One region of the Vibrio sp. 704 genome, then DNA from elsewhere that is predicted to be linked to it. Evidence: predicted binding sites of a transcription regulator. Region 1 holds the regulator's gene; each other region holds the start of a gene.
The links. The regulator CRP, encoded in region 1, controls carbon source genes, mostly activating them, when cyclic AMP is high. The targets are predictions, from matches to a motif close to TGTGANNNNNNTCACA.
Positions count from the first base shown of each region.

Region 2: R7R24_RS12535 (NupC/NupG family nucleoside CNT transporter) is a predicted target of CRP. The motif match lies at 2,851-2,866, and genes of this name have one in related genera.
Region 3: gltB (glutamate synthase large subunit) is a predicted target of CRP. The motif match lies at 2,800-2,815, and genes of this name have one in related genera.

Region 1 is NZ_JAWOUH010000029.1:29,229-34,937, reverse strand. Features, by position in the region: gene R7R24_RS22930 (ABC transporter ATP-binding protein) at 1-124, shown strand, start outside; gene R7R24_RS22925 (TIGR02444 family protein) at 121-609, shown strand; gene R7R24_RS22920 (hydrolase) at 697-1,704, shown strand; gene R7R24_RS22915 (YheU family protein) at 1,738-1,950, shown strand; gene R7R24_RS22910 (phosphoribulokinase) at 2,076-2,945, shown strand; gene crp (cAMP-activated global transcriptional regulator CRP) at 3,186-3,818, shown strand; gene R7R24_RS22900 (DUF1338 domain-containing protein) at 3,955-4,746, opposite strand; gene astD (succinylglutamate-semialdehyde dehydrogenase) at 4,995-5,709, opposite strand, start outside.
Region 2 is NZ_JAWOUH010000007.1:133,181-138,889, forward strand. Features, by position in the region: gene R7R24_RS12525 (alpha-ketoglutarate-dependent dioxygenase AlkB family protein) at 1-358, shown strand, start outside; gene R7R24_RS12530 (DUF3541 domain-containing protein) at 428-1,516, shown strand; gene R7R24_RS12535 (NupC/NupG family nucleoside CNT transporter) at 1,571-2,779, opposite strand; tRNA gene R7R24_RS12540 (tRNA-Leu) at 3,339-3,422, shown strand; gene R7R24_RS12545 (DUF2913 family protein) at 3,455-4,066, shown strand; gene R7R24_RS12550 (tryptophanase) at 4,145-5,545, opposite strand.
Region 3 is NZ_JAWOUH010000010.1:95,088-100,796, forward strand. Features, by position in the region: gene gltB (glutamate synthase large subunit) at 1-2,543, opposite strand, end outside; gene R7R24_RS14815 (TIGR01212 family radical SAM protein) at 3,095-4,054, shown strand; gene R7R24_RS14820 (GGDEF domain-containing protein) at 4,090-5,709, shown strand, end outside.

The sequences.
Region 1 (5,709 bases):
AGCTAAACTTAACCAAGTGCTGGCACTTCAAGCTTCTAGTAAGGCTGAGCTCGAAGAAATTGAAATGGAATGGATGTCTGCTCAAGAAACATTGGAGCAGATGGAGCTAGAGTTTAATCAATGAGTAATCAACACGCTGAATACACACTCACCCTAGAACACCTTTGGCAGTTCAGTCTGCAATTTTATGGTGTGCGAGAAGTGAAGGAAGCGTGCTTATCATTGCAAAACAACTACCACGGTAACGTGAACCTACTCCTGCTGCTCAGATGGCTCGATGAGCAGCAACTCATTTTCCAAGAAAAAGACTGGCCCTTGGTGCAAGACTGTCTAGGTAGGAGCGAAACTTTACTTCACTCCTTTCGCGACCTTCGTCGCCACCTTAAGTCTCAAGTCAATGACGCTTTGTATCGTGAGACCTTGCAGTTTGAGCTGCAACTAGAAAAGCAGCAACAAGCGGATTTGGTGGACTGCATTAACTCACTTGCACTACTCAAAAATGATGGTGACCCACTGACGTTGAGATACTGTCGTCAACTCGGTGGGGAACATTTGCAGCAAGCCTTTGCTATTCCGGTGCCAAACATTCAACCACCAAAACGCCCATAAATCTGTAGAATACCTATAATCTTTATAAAGGATTATATTAATAAGTTCTTCAACGGACACCGAAGGACCGCATAAGAGCAGTTAGGTATGACACAATTTTTCCCAGCCGCCGGGATCAAAAACCCGCATCTCCAAACGCTTTTACCGCGTTTTATTCGCAAAAAAGCGTTATTTACGCCGATTTGGCAAACCCTCGATACATCCGATGGCGACTTTCTCGATCTCGCGTGGAGCGAGGACCCAACCCAAGAGCCTGCACAAAAAAAGCCGATTTTTGTTTTATTTCATGGATTAGAGGGGTGCTTCTATAGCCCTTATGCCAATGGGCTAATGAATGCATTTGCTCAATCTGGATGGCTGTCGGTGATGATGCATTTTCGTGGCTGCAGCGGTAAACCAAACAAAAAAGCACGAGCTTACCACTCGGGTGAAGTGACGGATGCTCGTTACTTCCTAGAGCACCTTGAACAACGTTTTCCTGATAATCCCAAAGTTGCAGTTGGTATTTCTCTTGGTGGTAACATGTTGGCGAATTATTTAGCCCAGTATAAAAACCACCCTATTTTGAATGCAGCGACTATTATCTCAGCGCCTTTAGACCTAGCGGCGTGTGCAAACCGTATAGAACAAGGCTTTTCAAAAGTGTATCGCCGTTACCTGCTTTCTTCACTGAAACGTAACGCGTTACAAAAGCATCATCTATTGCACGGCGAGCTTGCGCTGTCCTACAACTCAATAAAACGTGTCACTCGATTGTATGAATTCGATGATTTGATCACGGCACCACTGCACGGTTTTAAAGACGCACAAGATTATTACGATCAATGTTCTGGCTTAAGTAAACTACAGCAAATCACGCTACCCACACTGATCATCCATGCCAAAGACGATCCGTTCATGACCGATGATGTGATACCGAAGTTTGTTTTGCCAGATAACATTGATTACCGTCTCTTTGAACACGGTGGCCATGTTGGCTTCCTAACAGGAACGGCGTTAAAACCTAAGTTTTGGTTGGAGGAAGCGCTGCCCGCGTATTACGAAAGTATCGCCGCAGATTACCTTTCTGCTGTATCCAAGCAACGAACGCAGTAAACTAGCCGCTCATCATAAAAGTTAGAGGTATTTATGGTCATTCCATGGCAAGACATTGCGCCGGAAACATTGGAAAACTTAATTCGTGAATTCGTCTTACGCGAAGGAACGGATTACGGAACCGTCGAGGTTTCTTTGCAAGACAAAATTGATCAAGTTAAAGCTCAATTGGAAAAAGGTGAAGCGGTTATCGTGTTCTCTGAGCTACACGAAACCGTCGATATTCAGCATAAAACAAAATTTTAGACCCTTCACATTTTACCGTATCCCACTCGATGACAAGGTATTGTTACGTGCTATAGTGGGATATCGACCGTGCAGTAGTAACTCTACTGCACATTACAGGTAAGTAATTTTCGACAAGGTTTGTCATGTCAGCGAAACACCCAATTATTGCGGTTACTGGTTCGTCCGGTGCCGGCACGACCACTACATCTGAAGCCTTCCGTAAAATGTTCAATATGATGAACGTTAAACCCGCATGGGTTGAAGGCGATAGCTTCCATCGCTTTACTCGCCCAGAAATGGACATCGAAATTCGCAAAGCCCGCGAGCAAGGTCGACACATTAGCTATTTTGGCCCACAAGCTAATGACTTCCCGGGATTAGAAGAGTTTTTCCGTAAGTTCGGGCATGATGGTACTGGCAGCGTGCGCCGTTATCTGCACACGTTTGACGAAGCGGTTCCCTACAATCAAATGCCAGGCACGTTTACACCGTGGCAAGACTTACCCGAAAACAGCGACGTGCTGTTTTATGAAGGGTTACATGGTGGCGTGGTCGATGGCGATGTTAATGTTGCTCAACATGTGGATTTCTTAATCGGCATGGTGCCGATTGTGAACTTAGAGTGGATACAAAAATTCGTACGTGACACTCGCGATCGCGGCCATTCGCGTGAAGCGGTAATGGACTCAATCGTGCGATCCATGGACGATTACCTCAACTATATCACTCCGCAGTTTTCTCGTACTCACATCAACTTCCAGCGCGTACCGACCGTTGATACTTCCAACCCACTTAATGCAAAAGGCATCCCTAGTTTGGATGAGAGTTTTGTAGTGATTCGCCTACGCGGTATCAAGAATGTCGACTTCCCATATCTGCTGGCCATGATTGATGGCTCATTCATGTCACGCCACAACACGATTGTCGTACCCGGCGGTAAGATGAGCTTTGCAATGGAGCTCATAGTTCGGCCTATCCTACAACAGCTCATCGAAACAGGGAAAATTGGCTAAAAACCTGCCTGCGAAGATGTTTACTTTTCATACCGTGATCATGTGCACAGTTTTGCTTACAAAATCTCAATCATGGCACGATTAAAATCAAGAAATCGTTTTCGAAAAAGGATACTATTTCTTACCGAAACACAAGAGAGCTTGCAGCATATAAAAAGTGCTCTTATTCTAGTAGGCCTAATTCAGGCTTAGCTAAAATATGGATAGCGCAAGCGTACCCTGCAGAGGAAGTGAGATATTATGGTTCTAGGTAAACCTCAAACCGACCCAACATTAGAGTGGTTTCTTTCACACTGTCATATTCATAAGTACCCTTCAAAGAGCACGCTAATTCACGCGGGCGAAAAGGCAGAAACTTTGTACTACATCGTTAAAGGTTCTGTTGCGGTTCTTATCAAAGACGAAGAAGGTAAGGAGATGATCCTTTCTTACCTAAACCAAGGAGACTTTATTGGTGAACTTGGTCTATTCGAGGAAGACCAAGAGCGCACAGCTTGGGTTCGTGCTAAATCTCCTTGTGAAGTTGCTGAAATTTCTTTCAAGAAGTTCCGTCAGCTTATCCAAGTAAACCCAGACATCCTAATGCGCCTTTCTGCGCAGATGGCTCGTCGTCTTCAAGTAACTAGCCAAAAAGTAGGTGACCTGGCGTTCCTAGACGTAACTGGTCGTATCGCTCAGACGCTTCTGAACCTTGCAAAACAACCAGACGCAATGACTCACCCAGACGGCATGCAAATCAAGATCACTCGTCAAGAAATCGGTCAAATTGTTGGCTGTTCTCGTGAGACAGTGGGTCGTATCTTGAAGATGCTAGAAGAGCAGAACCTAATCTCTGCTCACGGTAAAACCATCGTGGTTTACGGTACTCGTTAATCTCGAACTAGAGTGACACGAACAAAATTATAAAAGCCACCAATGGCAACATTGGTGGCTTTTTATTTACTCATGACCAAATGAGATAGGGTGCAGCGAACACTAATGAGTAAGCTTAACAGGTTAACCCTAAAACTTAGCCATTCGTACTTTCAAAGATTTTGTCAGCTGAAGCGGCCACGAAACCTGGGTACAAATCACCATTTTCCATCGGATAGCGCTTAGCAAATTCATAAAACCCGCCAGGGATAATTTCAGTGCCTTCGCTAAAACGAACCGCTACTTTATCTGCCATGGTCGATGACTGCTCTAGCAACACCTCAGGAGTGCCCTTCACTTCACCACCATTTTCATTAATGGTAAACCCAGCGGTACGCAGATGATCGTTTACCTGCTTCACTTCTTCATATTCATTGAGTTGGTTAACGCTCACCGTGAAGTGGTTTGCTCCGTAACCATGCGCCGCAAGCCAAGATGCGTACTCACTTTCTTTAGCCAACGTTTGGTAATCAGCAAAGCTTAAATCCCACAAGCGTCCACCATGTAAGAATGCGCTATCGTTCAGCTTGTCAGCATCGACTTGTGCCACCAAATTTTTCACAATCTCTTGTAGCTCAGGCGAGCACTCTTCAACTTTTAGCTCACTAATAAATACTTTAGGTTGCTTCGGATCTGGGTGCTCATAGTGCTTAGCAATCAGCTTTTTGCTTTCGAAAACGTAATCACCACACGCCTTGTAACCAATAGCTACAAATGGCTTAGCTAGAGTTTCAATACCAAGAGGCGCGATATTGAAGGTACGTAAAGCTATATGATCATTAATCAGAGGCTCATCTTCTTGAAGCAGCTGATGCACTTTAGCCGCCGAAGGGCAAAGACGTTGAATGTAATCTTGCCATAGCGATTCAAATAACACATCGGGCGTCATAACGACTCCTTGTTACGAGATGTAGAGTTTAAAGGTAAGCGGAAGTTGGCTGCTCGTTCACAACAAAAGTTGTCCAGAATAATGAACGAGCAACCATCAACCTGTGACGGTAAATGCCAGTCAGTCAACACGCTTTTCCGAGTCTTTGCTCACTTTTCGTGTTCTGCCAACGATCACTACAACCCATACCTAAATGATGCGCCGGCAAGGTGAGCCGCAATGCATAGTTGCGACTCTATTATTAAAACTTATAGCGCTACACCTGGACTCAATGTTGCAGGCAAGACAGTCTCTTGACCTTCCATTGATGCCATTGGGTACGCACAGTAATCTGCTGCGTAGTAAGCGCTTGGGCGCAAGTTACCCGACGCCCCCGGACCACCAAATGGCGCATCACCGCTTGCACCAGTGAGCTGGCGGTTACGGTTCACGATACCTGCACGAATGTGGTCAACGAAGTATTCCCATTCTTGGTCGTCGGTTGAAACCAAACCAGCAGATAAGCCAAAGCGCGTATCGTTTGCTAGCGCCACGGCTTTGTCTAATCCTTCGTAGCGCACCACTTGCAGAAGTGGGCCGAAGTACTCTTCATCTGGTAACTCAGCAATGTTCGTTACATCAATGATGCCTGGAGAAACAAACGCCGCCTCTCCTGCTTTCGCTTCAATCAAGCTTTCACCGCCAAGAGACTGTAGATTAGCTTGTGCATCAAGAATAAACTTGGCTGCCGCGACCGAAATTTGCGGTCCCATAAATGGCGCAGGTTCTGCAAATGGTTGGTCTACGCGAATATTGCGTGTCGCTTCAACGAGCTTGGTGATAAGCGCATCGCCTTTTTCACCCAATGGTACATACAAACGACGAGCACACGTACAACGCTGCCCAGCACTGATAAACGCTGACTGGATGATGGTATAAACCGTGGCATCCAAATCACCGTATTTATCAGAGATCACCATCGGG
Region 2 (5,709 bases), on a different contig from region 1:
TTGGACTCTTGAGTTAACTCAGCTGAAAGTGCATTGTGAATCAGTTGCTGATGTCACTTTTAATTCTGTTCTCGCTAACTTATATCGACACGGTCAAGACTCAATGGGCTGGCACCAAGATAATGAACCAGAGTTAGGTAGAAACCCTGTTATCGCATCTTTGAACTTAGGTGAAACACGTCGATTTTTGCTTAGAAATTTACATTGTAAAACTGAGATTGAATACGAGCTTTCTCATGGCTCCTTACTGATTATGGCTGGCGAGCTTCAGCATCACTGGAAGCACTGCGTACCAAAAACCGCGAAAACCAAAGATGAACGTATCAACCTGACTTTTAGGCAAATTTTCAACTATTGACTCAGCTTTTACATTCTCAATTAATATTGATGGTAGGTTTAGGTTCAGGACTTCATAGGGAATGGATTTATGCGTATTAAACCTCTTAGCTTAGCAGTCTTACTCTCTTGCTCACTTACCTTTGCTGCTCAGGCATCACAGGAAGACGTACCGCTTCTCGATAATACTCAATCAGCGCAGTTGATTCGTAGTACCTACGAACAAGAACTGTTCACTTTCCCGGCGTTTAAAGAGGGCCATTTTGGCTTACGCATGTACCGCCAAACATTAGATGAGAAATATCACGCTGCCATTTGGACCGACATGGCACAAGTAGCCAGCCGGTTAAACCAATTTGCTAATGAAGTCGTTGAACCAGAAGACATCATTCTCTATTCATCTCAAAGGTTGACCACGTATCAAGAGAAAGAAACCGAACGAGGGCAGCGACGCTATACCGTGACTAAACACCATCCTGAGTACCTTTATCTTGGTGTGGATTTGCTTGGCGCAATGGCAAGAGCAAACGAATATGGCCTACAACATAAACAAGACAAAACGCTGAGAAAAATTATTAGGCGCTACGATTTCTCGCGTTACGTTACGGACAAAGAGATGATAGAGGCATGGGCAGCTCAGCTTGCAAACCAAGTCTACTGGCTTCGTCAGCTAGGAGAGCAAGATGTGGTCGAGGAATTCACTCAAACCTTCCGGAACACCTACCCCGACGATAAAGATAAGATGCTTTCTGCTCAGCAGTATTGGAACAAACTCTATGGTATGACGCACATCATCTTTGCCGATTCACAGTATTATCAGGAGCGAGTAAGCGAGAAGAAACACCAATGGATTTATGATTACTTTCGCAACAACATCGACACTATCCTACTGCGCGCCAAAGAAGACGTGATTGCGGAAGTCGGCATTTCGTTTTTGTTAGCAGGCTTGGACCATGATCCGGTCGTAAAGAAGACCCGCCAAGCCATTCGTCATGCAATCAACGCAGAAAAAGGGATGATTCCGTCGGTCGACGGTAACTTTGATCTCAAGTACGGCGAACACCGTAACGTGCTAGCCATCATGCTGCTCGATTGGAAAGGGATACATAAAGCGCCAACTTATCAAGAGCACCCAGAGGCTTTTAAATCGATACCTTACGGCTTAATGCCCAAGCCTTAGAAATAACAAAACCCGCCATTTAGGCGGGTTTTTAGTGTGGATCTTCAATCTAAATTAGAGAGAGATAAAAATACCCGCTAAGCACGCACTCATCAGGTTAGCGAGTGTACCAGCAGCAACCGCTTTTAGGCCTAGACTTGCAACATCTTTGCGGCGCTCAGGTGCCATCACGCCGATAGAGCCCAACTGAATCGCAATTGAGCCAATGTTCGCAAAACCACACAACGCAAAAGTGATAATAATTTGAGTATGCTCAGACAGTGTCGCTTTGTGCTGCACAAAATCGATAAACGCAACAAACTCATTCATCACCACTTTCTGACCAATGTATGAACCCGCAGCTAGGATTTCGTGGCTTGGCACACCAATCAACCATGCGAGAGGTGCAAACAAATAACCAAAAATCGCTTGTAGCGTTACGCCAGAGAAACCAAGTATCTCACCCAAGTTTTCTAGCCCCGTGTTCACCATCGCGATAACACTCACGAAAGCGATAAGCATGGTACCAACAGCAACAGCAACTTTCATACCGCCCATAGCACCGCTTGCTAGCGCATCAATTACGTTGCTTTCTTCTGATTTATCTAGCTCAATATTGTTGTAATCGCTTGGCGTTTGACGCTCAGGAACGATAATTTTTGCCATCATCAAACTACCTGGCGCTGCCATAAAGCTTGCCGCGATCAAGTATTTGAGGTCGACACCCAAACCAGCATAACCACCAAGCACACTGCCCGCCACTGAAGCCATACCACCAGCCATCACAGCAAACAGTTCAGAGCGAGTCATGTTAGAAAGAAATGGACGAATAAGAAGTGGTGACTCGCCTTGAGATAAGAAGATGTTCCCTGTTGCAACCAAAGACTCTGCTTTACTCGTACCCAAGAACTTCTGGATAGCGCCGCCAATAAATTGAATCACTTTTTGCATAATGCCCAAATAGTAAAGGGCGGAGATAAGAGCACTGAAGAAGATGATGATAGGAAGGACACGAATAGCGAAGATAAAGCCAGAAGAAGCGAGGTCACCAAAGAGGAATTTAATCCCTTCATCAGCAAAGCTGAGTAGCCCCGCGACACCATTACTTAAACTCGCCAGCGCCGCTTGACCCAACGGGAAATAGAGCACCAAAGCAGCAAACCCCATTTGTAGCATCAAGGCGCGAGATACAGTTTTCCAATTAATGGAAGAACGACCCTCAGAAAGTAGGAAAGCACAACCTAGCAGTGCAACAATACCAAATAGACTAAATAGAACACTCATGAGCTGGACCTACTAAACGTTGAAAAAGAAAAAAGAGCCAAAGGAATTGGCAGAAGAAAGGGACAACGCAGCGAGTGATAACTCACTTTTAGATCCAGAATGTAGACAGAACGAATAGTTCGACATCTTATTTTTACCTTATACAAGCAATTGAACGTAGCTGGTCCGGTCCGTGGGGTCATTCACTGCTGGCGAGCATGTTGCTTGGCCTGCTCCATGTGACGGCTTGTATGGGTAAGGGTCCTGAACAACTAAACCCTAATTCCCGCTTAAACGGGACGCAAGTATAGCCAACAAAAAGAGATATTCATCACATTTATTTACGCAAACGTTCAAGCGTTCAAAATTTAGGCAAAAGTACTCTTTTGTCGTCATACCATTAATAAAAGTAAGGGCATAAGGATAGGCGTTGATGGTAAAAAACATAAAAGTGACCAATAAATATGCAATCAAACTCGAAAGAGCCAAAATTCGTCATTTTGCTCTCGCCAACAGGTGGATTTTGGTTATAATTCGCGTTGCTTCTTTCGAGGCCTCTGAGTATTCAGAGCATCATGATGCCGAGATGGTGAAATTGGTAGACACGCTAGCATGAGGTGCTAGTGCCTTTGGTGTGAGGGTTCGAGTCCCTCTCTCGGCACCATTATCCTTCTTCCCTAATTTTGTTCGAGTGTAATGCAAAGTTCTAAGCAGGCAAGACAGTCTACAGATGCTAACCAACTTCTGAGTGAGCTTGCGGTTCACGCTTTATTACACCTGCACTTTAAAATTCACGCGTCCTCGCATGGCCTCTCCCTTAAAGAACGTAATGACTTACTTCAGAAATGGCTGAAACCAAAACTGAAGAGTAATCGCTATAAGCTGATTAAAAAGCCGTTAAAATCTTTGACTCAGCAGGCAAAAGGTGAGAACGGAAATCTGGAAGAATTACTCGAGCGCTGCGTCGGTGCAGACAAACCCAGAAATCCTCAACCCGATCTAGATAGCTACTTGCTGCTGATCAACGAGATTGAGAAGAAACTGGGGACTACCGTGTTATTATCGCGACCGGAAGACGTCGACTTATCTCACGACCAACACGGCTGTTTGCTGTGTGTGCTTTCTGAGAACTTAAATCAGCACTTCGATGATAATAACGCCCTAATCGCTCCTATTTCGATGCTGTTCCGCGGACCAATGAGTCAACGCTCACTTTTCCTTGGCAGCATTTACGCCAGTGGTACCTTCAATTATGAAGTGCAGTATCAAGACGACCAGTTCGTTCGCATCACATTAGAGTTAGCGTAACTGTAACGCTAAGAAATAAACGAATCGAAAAAGGCCGTGAAACTCGCGGCCTTTTGCTTATCTAGATTTAAACTTGAGTTAATCGATCTCTTTAAATCGAGCAGTAAAGTGGCGCAGCACTGGTGGCTCGTACTCGAAAGTGAGCCCTTTTAACTCATGTGCACGATTTTTCAGTTCGATAATCGCATCCGCAATGTAATCCATATGATCGTTTGTGTAGACACGACGTGGAATGGTCAAACGCATCAACTCAAGCTCTGACGCTTTTTGTTTACCCGTTTCCGGATCTCGACCAAGCAGCAACGATCCTATCTCTACTGCTCGAATACCCGCTTCCAAGTACAAAACATTACACAATACCTGCGCAGGAAACTGATCCGCTGGAATATGTGGCAAAATCTTAGCGGCATCCACAAACACCGCATGACCACCCGTTGGGTATTGAATCGGAATACCGCCTTCACGTAAGCGCTCACCTAAGTATTGAACTTGGCTAATTCTATAGTGAAGAAAATCCTCATCCGCGGCTTCATACAAACCGCGAGCGAGCGCTTCCATATCACGCCCAGCCATGCCGCCGTATGTTACAAATCCTTCCATGGGTACGCAGCGCGTCTGCACCGCCTGGAACAACTCCTTATGATCACGAATACAACACATGCCACCAATGTTTACCATCGGGTCTTTCTTAGCTGACATGGTGAGCATATCACCGTACTGGTACATCTCACGGATGATTTCCAGAATCGATTTATTCTCGTAACCCGCTTCACGCTGCTTGATAAAGTAGGCGTTCTCACAGTAACGAGCCGAGTCAATCACCACTGGAATATCGTACTTGGTTGCAATCTCGTACACACTGCGCATGTTTTCCATCGACACAGGCTGACCACCGGAGCTATTACAAGTAATCGTGGTGATAATTGCACAAATGTTATGCGAACCGTGCGCTTCAATTGTTGCCACCAGCTTATCGATATCAAAATTGCCCTTCCAATCATAAGGCGTAGTGGTGTCGAATGCTTCTTCCGTTACCACGTTAATCGCTTTACCGCCATTGAGTTCAATGTGACCCGCTGTGGTATCAAAATGGTAGTTCGAGATAAAGACTGGCGTTTCGCCACCACGCACCTGACGCATACGCTCAATCAAAGCTGGGAACAAAATTTGCTCGGCACCACGCCCTTGGTGTGCAGGCACGGTGAGCTTATAACCGAAGAAGTGCTCCACTGCATCACACAGGTTGTAGTAATTTCGACTCCCCGCATAGGATTCATCCCCCATCATGATGCCAGCCCACTGATTATCACTCATGGCACCAGTGCCAGAGTCAGTCAGCAAATCGATATAAACATCATCACTACGAAGAAGAAATGGATTATAGCCCGCTTCTTTTAACGCGACTTCACGGTCTGACAAAGTCGTCATTTTGATTGGCTCAACCATTTTGATACGGAAAGGTTCTGGAATACGTTTCATTGTTAATTTCCTTATACGCATTGTCCTACGCAGTTTCACGTAAGACTAAAAAACAAATAGATAGAATGCTTTTCAATGCGATTGCATTGAGGAAATCAACGAGAAGAGATTTTACTAAGAAGAGACAAGCAGTAGTCTAGGTTATACCAGAACGACAGCACCAA
Region 3 (5,709 bases), on a different contig from region 1:
TGCTTATCTACAGCAGTCGCGTATTGCTTGAACTGATCGTAGTTCTTGTTGCGCGTAGACTCTTGCAGTAGAGAAATGGTTTCTGGGTTGAATAGGTGCTTCTCACCACGCTGTTTCCATTGGTAAACACCACCAACATCCAGCATTTGAATTGGGATTTCGCGTTGTGGGTAACCGATGCGGTGACGGATAAGTACTTCTTTGGCGATATCATCAAGGGTTAGACCTTGGATACGAGAAACCGTCCCTGTGAAGTATTTGTCGACCACGGATTTGTGGATACCCAATGCTTCGAAGATTTGCGCACCATGGTACGACTGTAGCGTAGAGATGCCCATCTTCGAGAAGATCTTCAGAAGACCGCCATTGATCGCTTTACGGTAGTTGTTGAACAGATCGCGAGGGTTCGCTTCTGGATCCAACTTCTTCGTACGTTGAAGTTCAATGATGGTTTCAATCACTAGGTAAGGGTTAACCGCATTCGCACCGTAACCAAGTAGCGTTGCAAAGTGGTGCGTTTCACGCGCGTCACCAGTTTCAACCACGATGTCACACTTCGCACGTAGACCTTTACGGATCAAGTGGTGGTGTACTGCGCCAACTGCCAGCATTGCTGGGATCGCCGCGTGGTTTGAATTCACTGCGCGGTCAGTGAGTAGGATGATTGAATAACCATCGATAACCGCGTCTTCTGCGTATTGGCAGATACGTTTTAATGCACGCTCAAGTTTGCCTTGATCTTCACTAGCTTGGAATACGATATCCAACGTTTTCGCTTGTAGGTGCTCGTTATCGATCGCACGCAATTTTTCAAGCTCAGAGTTGGCTAGAACAGGCGATTCCAATTCTACTTTCTGACAGTGAAGTGGTGTTTCAGTCAGAAGGTTTTGGTCTTTACCCAAGTAAGTGTTCAGCGACATAACCATGCGCTCACGGATCGGGTCGATCGGTGGGTTAGTTACTTGTGCAAACAGCTGCTTGAAGTAGTTTGAAAGGTGCTGAGATTGATGAGATAGAACCGCAAGAGGCCAGTCGGCACCCATTGCTGATAATGGTTCTTTCGCGTCATTCGCCATTGGAACGATGATTTCGTTCACTTCTTCAGTGCTTACGCCAAACGCTTGTTGGCGGTGTAGAAGGTGTTCTGGCTTAGGTTGGCTGAACTGGTTGCTCGCATCTGGCAGCTTCTTCAAGCTCAGTAGGTTTTCTTCTACCCACTTCTCGTAAGGCTGTGCCGTTGCGATGGTGTCTTTCACTTCTTCATCAGAGATGATTCGACCTTGTTCTAGGTCTGCAACGAAGATACGACCTGGCTGTAGGCGACCACGGAACTCAACGTTTTCTGGTTCTATATCCACAACACCAGATTCAGATGCCATCACTAGGAAGTTATCTTTGGTCACTGTGTAGCGAGAAGGGCGCAAACCGTTACGGTCTAGTGTCGCACCAACTTGAACACCATCAGTAAAACATACGGAAGCCGGGCCATCCCATGGTTCCATGATGTTCGCATGGTACTGATAGAACGCGCGACGTTTAGGATCCATGTTTTTGTTTTCTTGCCATGCTTCAGGAATCATCATCATCAATGCGTGTGGCAGGCTACGACCAGACAGAACTAGGAGCTCAAGTGCCATGTCAAAGTTAGATGAATCCGAGCTGCCTTCCTGACAGATTGGAAGAAGCATGTCGATTTCAGCCTGAGTGAACAGGTCTGATTCTAGGATTGCTTCACGGGCTTTCATCCAGTTCAAGTTACCGCGAACTGTATTGATTTCGCCGTTGTGGGCAATGTAACGGAAAGGCTGTGCAAGACGCCATTTCGGGAAGGTGTTGGTAGAGAAACGAGAGTGTACCAGTGCCAGTGCAGTCACCATGGTCGGGTTTTGCAGATCGAGGAAGTACTGAGGTACTTGCTCAGTCGTTAACTGACCTTTGTACACTAATGTCTTGTAAGACATGGAGTTAATGTAGAAGTCGTCACCAATGTTCGAAACGCTTTCTAGGCAAACGCGTACGGTGTAATTACGAAGTACGTACAGTTTGCGTTCTAGCTCTTCAGGCGTGATGCCAGGGCCGCCGGAGATAAACACGTGCTCAAATTGAGGCTCTGTGCTTAGAGGGTCGGCACCAATCATGGAGTTGTCGGTTGGTAATACGCGGTAGCCGATAACTTCAAGGTCTAGACGCTGTGCGTTGCGTTCTAGAATGTCACGGCATTGTTCGCGTTTGTATTCGTCTTTCGGGAAAAGAACGACACCAACACCATACTTTTCAAACGAAGGCAGTTTAATGCCTAGCTTAACGGCTTCTTCTAATAGGAATTCATGAGGTTTTTGTAGCAAGATACCCGCACCGTCACCGCTGCATGGGTCACAACCTTGACCACCACGGTGTTCCATGCGAGCCAGCATATCCAATGCTTGAGTCACTACTTCATGAGATTTACGGTTTTTAAGGTGAGCAACAAAACCGATACCACAAGCGTCATGCTCCAGTTCCGGAGTGTACAGACCCTGTGGATTTTGCTCTCTATCTACCATAGATACATCCTTCCAGTTCAATGTCGACGCAAAAGTACCGGGCAGCAAATACTACCTAGACTATTGATTACGTCTTGTCCTTTATATTTATTATCGCCACCGATCTAGGTTGACCGGTCTTGATTCCTTTCCGTATCTCGCAGGAAAAGTTTTGCGAGAAAAACAATCCTTGGTGGTATCCCTTTATTTATTATCACTATCTAGTGATTTATATAGGTAGGAGTGGGATAACACCGACAAATCCCGCAGTGTGCTTTGTAATAAAAGTCACAAAAATAACGGGGTTGTGTAAGTATCCTACAATTTTGTCACTTCAGAATGCAATGAAAAAGTCGGCGTTGTGACCCAATTTTTTCGTTTAATTATGCATTTTTAGTTTAACATTTACGCAACATGAACGATTTTTGTCTTTAATTATGCAAGTTTATTGATTTTGACCTGCATGATGGGTGTTTGAATTGATTAATATTGTGTGTTTTTTCTTGCAGGGATGTAATTTATTTACACAGATCGTAGTGAGATTGATTACGATTTATTGTTGGTGAGAATTTATGCAGTTACATGAGTTGGTCAATACAATCGGCCAAGATCTTCAGCGTCGATACGGTGAAAAGGTTCATAAGTTAACATTGCACGGTGGATTTAGTTGCCCTAACCGCGATGGCACGATTGGGCGGGGAGGATGTACATTTTGCAATGTGGCTTCGTTTGCAGATGAAGAAGTCCAGATAAAAAGCATTCACGAACAGTTAAAAGATCGCGCAGGTGAAATTCACAGAGCGAAGAAGTATCTCGCTTATTTTCAGGCCTACACCAGTACCTATGCAGAAGTACAAGTTCTCAAAAACATGTATGAGGAAGCACTAAAGGCTGCAGACATGGTTGGTCTTTGTGTGGGGACGCGTCCTGATTGCGTCCCTGATGCGGTATTGGATTTACTGTCGGGCTATGTACAGCAAGGTTATGAAATTTGGCTAGAACTAGGTCTTCAAACCGCCAACAACGACACCCTCAAACGTATCAATCGTGGTCATGACTTTGAGTGTTATGCCGAAATCACTAAGCGTGCTCGAACACTCGGAATCAAGGTTTGTACTCACTTAATTGTGGGTTTACCCAAAGAAACCCGCGCCGAAAATATTGAAACGCTGCAAAAAGTGTTGGCCGTGGGAACGGATGGCATCAAGTTACATGGCTTGCATATTGTCGAAGGTAGCACCATGGCGAAAGCTTGGCGTGCTGGAAAGCTAGAAGCCCCTGAATTAGAAGAATATGTTGCGATCGCCAGTGAAATGATTCGTATGACACCACCAGATGTGATTTATCATCGCGTTTCATCAGCAGCCAGGAGGCCCACGTTATTATCGCCTCTGTGGTGTGAAAACCGTTGGCTAGCGATGACGGAAATTGGTCGAGATCTCAGTGCTCATGGTGCTCAAGGGAGTCTTACGGGGAATACCTTTATCTATACTAAACCGGAATTAATAGCAGATCGCTCAATAAATAACTGATATATTTTAACCAGTGTTCTTTGAAGGTTTAAACGATGGATCAGTTACTCAATTGGCTTTGGGGTGGTCAAGGCGGTTATGGCTATGTCGTCTTGTTGTTAATCGCAGGCGTGTGCGCGTTAGCACTGATCTATTTGCACTTTCAGACGTCACTTAAGCAACTAGTAACGGATTCTCCCTATCCAGTCATAGTGGTGGACACTAGCCATGCTCAGCTCTTGCTATCTAACCAGGCTGCGATGCAGTTATTAGGCATTCGCTCTTTGGGAACGGGGTATTTGTATCCTGCTTTATTCGATATTCATGAGCTTGAGCAGTTTCTCGATCGCTTCTCTAGTAGTCATTTTCGTCAGCAGGCTTTTGACTGGCGACTATCTGATAGTGAATCTATTAAAGTGGAGCTGTCAGGCAGAAAGAGTTTATTGCGCAATCATCGAGTTTGGATTCTTTATGCTCAGCCATATCAAGCCACTCACCAAGAGCAGCAACAAGAACTTGCACAATTAATCATCGCACGTTCGGCATTAGACTCACTTTCAGAGCTGATTTGTACCCAAGACCGCCAAGGCAATCTGTTAACGACCAATCGAGCATTTGATCAATTCTGGCAAGGGCGAAGGGAAGAAGCTTGCGCATCCAAGACCTTGGGTGAGATGACCAGAAAAAGCGAACGTAAATGGACAACGGATCCACAAGGTCGAAGTTGCTTACTGGAAGTCAATCAAAACTCTCTTGTTTCGCCGAGTGGTGAGCTTATCGGTACGCTGTCTATTAGTCATGACGTGACTGAATGGCACAAGATGCAACAGAATCTGCGAGATGAAATGGAGCGTCGCAAAGATACAGAGGTGGCGCTAGCGCAAAGAGATACTATCTTACAAACGATTCTGGATGCCAGTCCGGACTCTATTGGTATTTTCAATGAGAACATGGTCTATCAAGCGTGTAATCAGCCTTTTGTTAAGGCGTTAGGAATTTCAAAAATTTCTGATTTGATAGGTAAGCGCCTCCAAGACGTGATTCCTAAAGAGATGTACGCGCGCTTAGCAGACAGTGACTTAGAAGCATTACGCCAGTTAGAGCCAGTTCGATACATAGATAAAGTCGTGAGTAGTGATGGTAAAAGTACGTGGTTTGATGTGGTGAAATCGCCTTTTAAAGATAAAGCATCAGGAACGAATGGTGTGCTGATCATGGCGCGTGATATTTCTGAGCGTTATCTTGCAGAACAAAAGTTGGAAAAAGCCAACCTAGAGTTAGAAAAATTGAGCTTTATGGATAGCTTAACTCAAGTATCGAACCGACGCCGTTTCGATGAACAACTGCAGGTATTGTGGTACCACCATGCTAGAGAAAAGCTGCCGCTCACCATCATGTTATGTGACATCGACTTTTTCAAAGATTACAACGACTGTTACGGTCACCAACAAGGTGATGAAGCGTTAGTCAGTGTTGCTACCGTGTTTACACAAGTCATCAATCGTTCTTCGGATTGTGTTGCGCGTTATGGTGGCGAGGAGTTTGGTTTTATCTTGCCGAATACCACCACGGAAGGTGCGCGCAACGTAGCACAGCGTATTCATGAGAAAATTCTACAGCTTGATATGGAACACGACAGTTCAGAAGCATCTGAACGCCTTACCGTCAGTATCGGT